DNA from 2 places in the Corynebacterium suranareeae genome. Region 2 is predicted to be linked to the other one. Evidence: riboswitches for the same ligand, from Rfam matches in the RefSeq annotation. Region 2 holds a riboswitch; the other holds the start of a gene.
What was found. A riboswitch is a leader RNA that binds a small molecule or an ion and turns the genes downstream of it on or off. The one in region 2 is predicted to bind cyclic di-AMP.
Positions count from the first base shown of each region.

Region 1: linked by a shared signal. The riboswitch ahead of N24_RS11375 (C40 family peptidase) and the one ahead of rpf1 (resuscitation-promoting factor Rpf1) in region 2 are both predicted to bind cyclic di-AMP.

Region 1 covers NZ_AP017369.1:2,458,297-2,463,538, reverse strand. The annotation lists gene qcrA (cytochrome bc1 complex Rieske iron-sulfur subunit) at 1-94, shown strand, start outside; gene qcrB (cytochrome bc1 complex cytochrome b subunit) at 91-1,710, shown strand; cyclic di-AMP (ydaO/yuaA leader) riboswitch at 2,466-2,620, shown strand; gene N24_RS11375 (C40 family peptidase) at 2,632-3,264, shown strand; gene N24_RS11370 (C40 family peptidase) at 3,408-4,427, shown strand; gene pimB (GDP-mannose-dependent monoacylated alpha-(1-6)-phosphatidylinositol monomannoside mannosyltransferase) at 4,452-5,242, shown strand, end outside.
Region 2 covers NZ_AP017369.1:1,013,100-1,018,341, reverse strand. The annotation lists gene N24_RS04855 (NCS2 family permease) at 1-41, opposite strand, end outside; gene N24_RS04850 (aminotransferase class IV) at 376-1,077, shown strand; gene N24_RS04845 (glutaminyl-peptide cyclotransferase) at 1,105-1,881, shown strand; gene N24_RS04840 (DUF2771 domain-containing protein) at 1,893-2,432, shown strand; gene N24_RS04835 (cold-shock protein) at 2,488-2,871, opposite strand; cyclic di-AMP (ydaO/yuaA leader) riboswitch at 3,284-3,419, shown strand; gene rpf1 (resuscitation-promoting factor Rpf1) at 3,425-4,003, shown strand; gene N24_RS04825 (hypothetical protein) at 4,373-4,564, opposite strand; gene N24_RS04820 (helicase-associated domain-containing protein) at 4,630-5,242, shown strand, end outside.

The DNA.
Region 1 (5,242 bases), 1.4 Mb from region 2:
GCTGCCGATCACAGTTGATGAAGAGGGTTACCTCATCGCCGCTGGTAACTTCATTGAGCCAGTTGGCCCTGCATTCTGGGAGCGTAAGTCATGAGTCTAGCTACCGTGGGAAACAATCTTGATTCCCGTTACACCATGGCGTCGGGTATCCGCCGCCAGATCAACAAGGTCTTCCCGACCCACTGGTCCTTCATGCTTGGCGAGATTGCTCTTTACAGCTTTATCGTCCTGCTTCTTACCGGTGTCTACCTGACCCTGTTCTTTGACCCTTCAATCACGAAGGTCATTTACGACGGCGGCTACCTCCCACTTAATGGTGTGGAGATGTCTCGTGCGTATGCAACTGCGTTGGATATTTCCTTCGAAGTTCGTGGTGGTCTATTCATCCGCCAGATGCACCACTGGGCTGCATTGCTGTTCGTCGTGTCCATGCTGGTTCACATGCTCCGTATCTTCTTCACCGGTGCGTTCCGTCGCCCACGTGAAGCTAACTGGATCATCGGTGTTGTGCTGATCATCTTGGGTATGGCTGAAGGCTTCATGGGTTACTCCCTGCCTGACGACCTGCTCTCTGGTGTCGGTCTTCGAATCATGTCCGCGATTATCGTTGGTCTGCCGATCATCGGTACCTGGATGCACTGGCTGATCTTCGGTGGAGACTTCCCATCTGATTTGATGCTGGACCGTTTCTACATTGCACACGTGTTGATCATCCCGGCAATTTTGCTCGGCCTGATCGCAGCTCACCTCGCTCTCGTTTGGTACCAGAAGCACACCCAATTCCCAGGCGCTGGTCGTACTGAGAACAACGTCATTGGTATCCGAATCATGCCGCTGTTCGCAGTTAAGGCTGTTGCTTTCGGTCTGATCGTCTTCGGATTCCTCGCACTGCTTGCTGGCGTTACCACCATTAACGCAATTTGGAACCTTGGCCCATACAACCCTTCACAGGTGTCTGCTGGTTCTCAGCCTGACGTCTACATGCTGTGGACAGATGGTGCTGCTCGTGTCATGCCTGCATGGGAGCTCTACCTGGGCAACTACACCATTCCAGCAGTGTTCTGGGTTGCTGTAATGCTGGGTATCTTGGTTGTCCTGCTTGTCACCTACCCATTTATTGAGCGTAAGTTCACCGGTGACGATGCACACCACAACCTGCTGCAGCGTCCACGTGACGTTCCAGTTCGCACCTCACTCGGTGTTATGGCTCTGGTCTTCTACATCCTGTTGACCGTTTCCGGTGGTAACGATGTTTACGCAATGCAGTTCCATGTGTCACTGAATGCTATGACCTGGATTGGTCGTATCGGCCTAATCCTTGGACCAGCTATTGCATACTTCATCACCTACCGCCTGTGCATTGGCCTGCAGCGCTCTGACCGCGAAGTCCTTGAACACGGTATTGAAACCGGTGTTATCAAGCAGATGCCAAATGGTGCATTCATTGAAGTTCACCAGCCGCTTGGCCCTGTAGATGATCATGGACACCCAATTCCATTGCCATACGCTGGCGCCGCTGTTCCTAAGCAGATGAACCAGCTTGGTTACTCCGCAGTGGAAACCCGTGGTGGATTCTTCGGCCCAGACCCAGAAGATATTGTGGCTAAGGCGAAGGAAATCGAGCACGCTAACCACCTTGAGGAAGCAGAGACTCTCCGCGCACTCAACGAGGCAAACATCGAGCGTGACAGGAATGAAGGCAAGAACTAGTTTCTAGCATTCCTTACAAAAACTCCCTGTTGCTAAAACCTTTGGTTTTAGCAACAGGGAGTTTTTCTATGCCAATTCCTTGTCGGAATTTGGTTCCCTATGAGATCTAACGTAGTCATTTGAAATCTCAGCCAACATCCAATTAGAAGCACTAATAGGTCTATCTAGTGCCTGGCGGATGCCGTGGAGGCGCAGGGGGGAGCATACTTATTCATCGGGGCTCGAAGCGGCTTTCAGGAGTCCTTGTGGCGTTGCTAGTTGATGACAACACACTGGAAGGTGGGTCCCTTTAAATACGAGCATCCTAGCCTCGTTGCTCAAACGGTGACTCCAACTTGTGCACGGTTTCAAAAATGGCAGGGTTTGTTCTCTGAGTTTTGTTGTCATATGTTCAAATCCCAGAGCATAAGACGCCACTTGTGAATAATGTCACATAGTGGGATTGTCGCGTTTGGGCGGTCGGTTTTTTGCTGCGAGAGAAATCGTTTGATTCGCTGTGAGCTTGCTGAAACGCAAGCGTATTGGCACTTTTTAGGGCTTTAATGGTTTACCCTTAGGGGTAGGGGCATGAGTTCGCTTTTTTGATCTCGGTCAAATCAACCGTCGATAACAGTTTAATAACGCTCGATTGTTGTAGGCGGGCTAGACAAGGCTTGTTGCAATTTCGTAACCTAGTTGAGACCTTGCGGGACGGATTGAAAACATCATCCCGCATTACAGAAACAAATAGACGCTTAATCGCAAGCATAGTTTAGATCCATCCATCTGAACAATGTAGCGAGCCGGGGAACCAAATGTGTTCCTGGGGTGAGTTTCCCACGAGGGTTCTTTTGAAAAAGAGAAGGAGTGGGGATAGGAGCCTTCCGCTCCGAACCCGACAGCTAACTCGGTCAGCAAACAGGAAGATTTGGAGTTTCATCAGTGGGTAAGCACCGTCGCAACAATTCAAACGCAACTCGTAATGCAGTAGCAGCATCAGCAGTTGCGCTTGGAGCTACCGCAGCTATTGCCACCCCAGCACAGGCTGCTGAAGTTGTTGTTCCTAATACTGGATTCAGCATCGACGTCGCTGGCATCGAGACCACCCCAGGTCTGAACAACATCCCAGGAATCGATCAGTGGATTCCTTCCCTCAGCAGCCAGGCCGCACCAACTGCTTACGCCGCCGTTATTGATGCTCCTGCAGCAGAAGCTCAGGCAGCCCCTGCAAGCGCGGGTCAGGCAATTGTAGATGCAGCTCGTACCAAGATTGGTGCACCATACGGTTGGGGTGCTGCTGGCCCTAACGCTTTCGACTGCTCCGGCCTGACCTCCTGGGCATACAGCCAGGTTGGAAAGTCCATCCCACGTACCTCTCAGGCACAAGCTGCACAGGGTACCCCAGTTGCTTACTCTGACCTTCAGGCTGGCGATATCGTTGCGTTTTACTCTGGCGCGACCCACGTGGGAATCTACTCTGGCCATGGAACTGTGATCCACGCCCTCAACAGCAGCACTCCGCTGTCTGAGCATTCCTTGGATTACATGCCATTCCACTCTGCAGTTCGTTTCTAAGCTGCAAAGAGTTCAGATATCAAGCAAGCCACTCTCACCTAAGAAGTAGAGAGTGGCTTGCTTTCTTTCTTCCTGGGTAACGCACTTGTTATCGGGCTACAGTAGTGAAGTTGTTTGAGTGAGGTTGATAGGGGATTTGGAAGATGTTTGGTCGCCGTTGGGGCAGCATCATGGCATCAAGCCTGCTGGTTGGATCCTTGTTGGTTTTTCCACATTCTGCTGGCGCTGAGGAAGTTGATCAGCTGATCAAAGATATTGACCTTGTTTCCCAGGAAACCTCTGCGCAGAATGAAGCGGTTAAGCAGCTTGAGATTGATATTGAAGCTCGGGAAGCAACAATTGCGGAGGTTCAGGAACGCGCTGGAGAGTTCCGTGCTGCTGCTGAGACCGCTTCGCAGAATGTAGAAGCATATCGGTCTGAGATCAACCGCATTGCACAAGCTAAATATCGTGGCACCGTAACAGATCCTCTAAGTATTGCGGTATCGGCGGAAGATCCGCAAAATGTCATTGATCGAATGAGCTATCTTTCAACATTGACTAAGTCCACCAGTGATGTGGTGGAATCCCTTAATGCAGAAACCAAGAAGTCTGCTGATGCGGTGTATCAAGCTAACCGCACCAAGGCGGAGGCAGAATTTCAATTGGGTCAGCTAAAAGTTCGGCAGGCTGAACTGGAAGCTGAAAGGGAGCAATTAGACGCCCGCAAAACGGAAATTCGGGATCGTGTCGATGCCTTGACGGCGGAGGAGCGGGAGCTGTGGACAGCCAAGAATGGTCCCTTGGAGGTTGATCTCACGGAGCTTTTGGGCATTTCTTCTAAGACTTCAGGGGCCGTGGAAGCTGCTCTGTCTAAGTTGGGTAGCCCCTATGGCTGGGGCGCTATCGGACCCAATGAGTTTGATTGCTCGGGCTTAATTTATTGGGCTTATCAGCAGATGGGTAAGACTTTGCCACGCACGTCGCAAGCTCAGATGGCAGGTGGAACTCCAGTTAGTCGTGATGAGCTACAGCCGGGTGATGTCATTGGTTATTACCCGGGAGCAACCCACGTGGGGTTGTATATCGGCGACGGTAAGATAGTTCATGCTTCAGACTACGGAATTCCCGTTCAGGTGGTATCTGTTGATTCAGCACCTTTTTATGGAGCCCGCCGGTACTAAAACACGCTTGTCAGGAGAATTTTTGTGTCAGCACCCCGAAGAACTCTCGTTGTGACCAATGATTTTCCGCCCCGCGTAGGGGGTATTCAAAGTTACCTCCGGGATTTTATCGCTACGCAAGATCCAGCTTCGATGGTTGTTTTTGCTTCTACTCAAAATGCTGAAGAAGCCCATGCTTATGATGCAACCTTGGACTATGAGGTACTGAGGTGGCCTAGGTCGGTCATGCTCCCCACACCAACTACTGCTTATGCAATGGCAGAGATTATTCGGGAACGAGACATCGATAATGTGTGGTTCGGTGCTGCTGCTCCGTTGGCACTGATGACAGCTAAGGCTAGACAAGCTGGCGCAAGTAAGATTATTGCTTCCACGCATGGTCATGAGGTTGGCTGGTCGATGCTTCCTGGGGCGAGGCAATCTTTGCGCAAAATTGGTGCAGAAGTAGATGTAATAACTTATATTTCTGATTACACGTTGCGCCGTTTCCGCAGTGCTTTTGGAGCTCATCCATCCTTTGAGCATTTGCCGTCCGGGGTAGATATTGACACTTTTACCCCGGCATCCGTAGAACTGCGCGCCGCCCACAGAAAAAAGCTGGGTTTAGCCGATACGACCCCGGTGATTGTGTGCATCTCTAGGCTCGTGCCGAGGAAAGGCCAAGATGCCTTGATCAAGGCGATGCCCAAGGTTATAAGTGTTCGCCCAGATGCCCAGTTGCTTATCGTTGGAAGTGGCCGATATGAACCGACTTTGAAGCGGCTCGCTGATGATGTGACTGACAATGTTCAATTCTTGGGGCGTCTTGATTATCA
Region 2 (5,242 bases):
TCTAGGGTTCCCCTAGTTTTCGTTGAATTCCCTGACGTCATAGCCGGATACCTTAATTTCTATTCAAGTTGTGAGAAAGCTGAAAAACTCGTGGAAAACTCAGCTGGTTCCACTAGCAAAGAGTTACGCTTTTAGCTGAAACCTTTAGCGCAACAGAATTTTTCCACCTGCCTACCAGATGGAGCAAGTTCACCGCTTAAAAGTGACGAACCCATTAATTTTCCACCTCAGTGGCCTAAATTAATTTCTTCTACGACCACACTTTAACGCAAGGGGTGGACACATAGAATCCGCAGTTTTATTAGTGGAGTGATAACCTCGAATTACATGCATAAACTCAAGCTATTTTGATTTCGGAAGGTCTAGCTACACACTGTGGTGACCACAAGTTTCCTCATGATGGACGGCCATGTCCGCAACCTCCAAGGCCACATCGAACGCCTCATGTCTGCAGCCCCTGCAACCTCACAGTTTTTAGATCGTATTGTTTCACAGCTGCGCGAAACCCCCGGTAAGGTTCAGGCTTCAATCACGGTTGAGAGCAATCATTACAACGTGGAATTGCGACCGCCCCGAAATCTTAATTCTCTGGTCACCATTGACGCCCACGGTCACCGCGATGAGCGCCGGCATCCAGAAATTAAGGGCTTAGATAAGGCGTGGCAAAACACGGCCACCGCAAGCAGTCGCCGCCAAGGCGCCGATGAGGGATTGCTTGTCGACGAGTCCGGCCAGGTGATCATGGCTATCAACGCTTCCCTTTTGGCGATCAAAGGTGACACCGTATTTCACTCCACACACCCGCGATCGCTGCCTTCTGTACTAGAGCCTTTGATTATCCAATACCTCCAGGCGCAAGGTTGTCATGCAAAGCCCCGCGAACAAGGTTTTAATATCAACGATCTGCGGTCTTCAGAGGTCTGGTTAGTCGATTCTCTAGCCGGTATCCGCCAGGTACACGCCTGGATCGAGTACGGTTCGAAATTCCTCGTTCCTGAGGTGCGCCCTGTCGCTGCGTTCGTTCCTACTTTTTCTGAAGTCAACGACTACCTGTGGAAAACAGCACAGCAGGTGTAGACACCCAAGACTGTTATTGTCGAACCTGTGAAAAAGTTTGCAGCGCTCGCCGTTTTATCTAGTCTTCCTTTAACATCCTGTGCGGCCCCAAAGGACGATTCAGCTACGGAAGTCGAATACTTAGTTCCCGAAATTATTTCCACCTATTCTTTTGACTCCACCTCTTTTACCCAAGGGCTGGAATTAGATGGTGAGGAGCTGATCGTAGGAACTGGCCAATACGGCGGTTCTCGGATCTATCGCAGCTCCATTGATGGCACGGAATCCGTATCTCAAGAACTAGCTCCTGAGTTCTTCGGTGAAGGCATCACCAAATCAGGTGATGTGGTGTGGCAGTTGACTTGGAATGAAGGTGTGGCGTTCAAACGCGATGCGCACACCTTAGAAGAAATCGATCGGGTTTCTTATGACGGGGAGGGTTGGGGAATATGCTCCACGCAAAATTCCTTGATCACCACTGATGGTGGTTCCTTCCTTACCTTTAGAGACCCAGATTCTTTTGCAGAAACCAATTCACTTGAAGTCACCCTTGACGGCTCGCCAGTTGAGAATTTGAATGAATTGGAATGCGTCAACGGTGAGGTGTACGCCAATATTTTCCTAAGCACTGACATCATGCGTATCGACCCAGACACTGGCGAAGTCACCGCAGTGATAGATGCCTCAAATATCCCAAATAACGCCACGCCCGATGTAAACAATGTGCTCAACGGCATTGCACACATCCCTGATACAGATCGTTTTTATATCACTGGCAAGCGTTGGCCTGACCTCTATGAGGTCAGATTCGTTCCTGCTGGCTAGAATCAAGACTCATGGCAAGCCGGAAGACCAAGCGTAAAAACCTCATCCAGATTCTCAGTCTCATCATTGCGGTGATTTTGGTGGTGATTGTGTCTGTGGTGTTCCAACAATGGTGGAATAACCGTCCGGAGCCGCTTCCGCAAGATATCTCCATTACTGCTTCCTCACCAGCTGGTGAAATTGAAGTTTTCCCCTTCAGCATGTGTGAGCCTGGCGTGGAGTGTGAGGAACAAGAAGTACCAACGCTTGAGGTCGGTGCGGATGAAGAACTACACCTTGTTATTCCGGAAGCAATCCATGACCACGATTGGTACTTGCTCACCATCTACGATGATCCTGCAGCCAACGACGAATTTTATCACACCAGCTATGAAACAACAGAAGCCACCGTTCCTGGGTCGGTAGATCCAACTGAGGAAGGTGGCGAGCGCCCACGTCTTGTTGTGGTCGAGGTTTCTGCCGTGATGATCGGTCAGGATGAAAATGGTGAGGAAAGCCCTTATACGGTCACCTGGTCGCTATCTACAATGGCAGAAGCAGACAGCCAGTAACTTCATATAAGCATTTAAGGAGAGGATCCGAATATGGATCCTCTCCTTAAATGTTTTAAGAATCTAGCTCTTTAGCAACAACGCGAAGGATTTCTGCCACCTGTGCTCCAGCCTTGTGTTCCGGGTATTGCCCATTGGCAAGGCCTGGTTGCACACTGCTTTCAAGGAGCGTGATGAGGTCAGAGATCATTCCGTTGAGCTCTTCTGGCTTGTATTTGTGTTGTGGACGCCTGCGTGGAGTTTCAAGAATCTTTACACGAAGTGCTTGAGGGCCCTTACGGCCTGCAGCGAAATCAAAATCGATCCGCTGTCCCTTATGCAATTCGGTAACTCCCTTGGGTAGAACTTGCTTACCGACGAAGCAATCTTCCCCACCTGGATTGGAGACAAAGCCGAAACCACGCTCCGCGTCGTACCACTTCACTGTTCCGACAGGCACTTGTCCTCACCACTTTCGTTCGTATTTCATTTACTGATTCAAATTGATCAGCGGTTTTTAACCAGAAGAAACTATTATACACCGCAGGCATCGCGTCCAAAACTTCGCGAAGAGTTACATCAAATGCCGAAATATTCCGAAATGTAACATATTTCACACCCGCCAATTCGGTTGGTGTGACCTGCAGATTCAGGGTATTCACCTACTGGAATTGATATAGATTCCGTAAATAACGTGACACAATCGTGACCTTCCGGATACCGTGTACCCCAGGCACCGCAACGGTTCATCCATAATCCGGCTCATCGCCAAACCCTGTCTGGGGTCGGAGGCTGAACTAAAACCTAGGTGCATTAGAACTTTAAACCACAAACTCCCGCATTTATGCGGGACATATTGCAGACAGGGACGGGGAAACCACCCGCCATCTTTTCACAAAGAAGGGCACGGAGGCCAACTCCTTGGGGTGAAGCCGGACATCCACCGGCAGAGCAACTCCTCCGCTCTAACCCGACAGCTAACCTCGACGGCGACAGATGAGAGGAAACTTTTCATGGGACGTCACTCCGCTAAGACTAGCTCTGCGTTTACCAAGCTTGCTGCATCCACCATCGCTTTCGGTGCTGCTGCAACCATCATGGCTCCAACCGCATCAGCTGCACCTGATTCCGACTGGGACCGTCTGGCGCAGTGTGAGTCCGGTGGCAACTGGGCTATCAACACCGGTAACGGCTACCACGGTGGACTGCAGTTCTCCGCTAGCACTTGGGCTGCATACGGTGGACAGGAATTCGCCCCATACGCATACCAGGCAACCCGTGAGCAGCAGATCGCTGTTGCAGAGCGCACCTTGGCTGGCCAGGGTTGGGGCGCGTGGCCTGCTTGCTCTGCATCCCTCGGTCTGAACTCAGCACCAACCCAGCGCAACGTTTCTGCCACCACCTCCACCCCAGAGTCCACATCTGCTCCTGTGGCCGAATACAAGGCTCCTGCAGATAACAACGTTGCAGTTGGCTCCACCGATCTCAACACCATCAAGTCCACCTATGGCACCGTAACCGGAGCTCTTGCTCAGTACGGCATCACTGTTCCAGCAGAAGTTGAGGCTTACTACAACTCCTTCGTTGGCTAAATGCTTCCTTTTTAAAGGGGAGAGAACCTAAAAGGTTCTCTCCCCTTTTTTGGTGCATGCAAATATTCACCACAAACTAAAGGATTTTTTCAATTTGTGGTGGGGATTCATCAAATAGAAAGGGTTCAATGCAAGTTTTTGACCGATTTACATAGCGCGCGGCCTGTTTGTGGTGAATCCTTGCCCTGGAAGCTTTCAGGAATCACATCTGCCGCTGTGGCCTCAAAACGTAGCCCCTCTAAAATCGCCCTCAAGCGCCCAAACAGTTCCGCTTTGCACAAAGAGTCATTCTGGAGCCTTCGACCCCTTAAAACAGCGACAAAAAGAGGCAGTGCCCAAAAGGGTGCTGCCTCTTTTTTAGGATCTTCCTTAGCGGTTGATCCGGGTGTAAGGATGAACGTATCCGGTCTCTTCTGCAGGGACTGGGAATTCCATATCATCGCCCCATGGGCTGGATGCGCCTGCGACCTTGGAGATAAGTTCAGTAACTACATGTCCGTCAGCTGGGTCGTGCTCCGGCCATGCCGGATCAACGAAGTGCTTCTTCTCTACGTTTGCCATGTCTTACATTCTTTCAAACTCTTAGAACAAAAGTCACCTCAACAGGGCTTAAACTTAACAACATCATGAAAAAAGACTCCCCCGTCCCCACCCTTAAGGGTTGGCTGGATACTCAAAGTGATGATCAGTTATCCGTAATCCTAAGAAATCGACCTGATGCTGTCCTTCCTCTTCCGCCTAATTTGGGCTCTCTGGCTGCGCGTTTGCAGTTAAGAGCGTCGGCTGTGCGTGCCGTATTGAAGCTCAATGCGCTAGAACTTGCGGTGTTGGAGGCTGCTGCGAATATCGGTGGTGAGCTCCACCCGGTTTCTGCCCCCGAAGTGGTGGAGTATTTGCGCGCGACGTTAAAAGACGATGCACCTTCAGAAGCCCAAATTGATGCAGCAATAATTACGTTGAAAAATTACGCGCTACTTTTCGGTGATGAGCAGGTGATGATTGCTCAGGAAACGATGGCTGCGTTACCTGCTTTTTGGCGTTTGCTTCCCGAGGTGGGTGATCGTGGGCAAAGTGAAAAGGAGGTGAGGGAAAGCGTCGAAAAGCTTTCTGAGAGGCACCGGAAACTTTTAGACACGCTGGCGGCGTCGGGTGGCTTCGGTCTGACGCGCGATGCGGGGCCGAATGCCGATCCGACGCGGCCGGTTCCGCAATTGCTTGCTGCTGGGTTGCTGGCCCGCG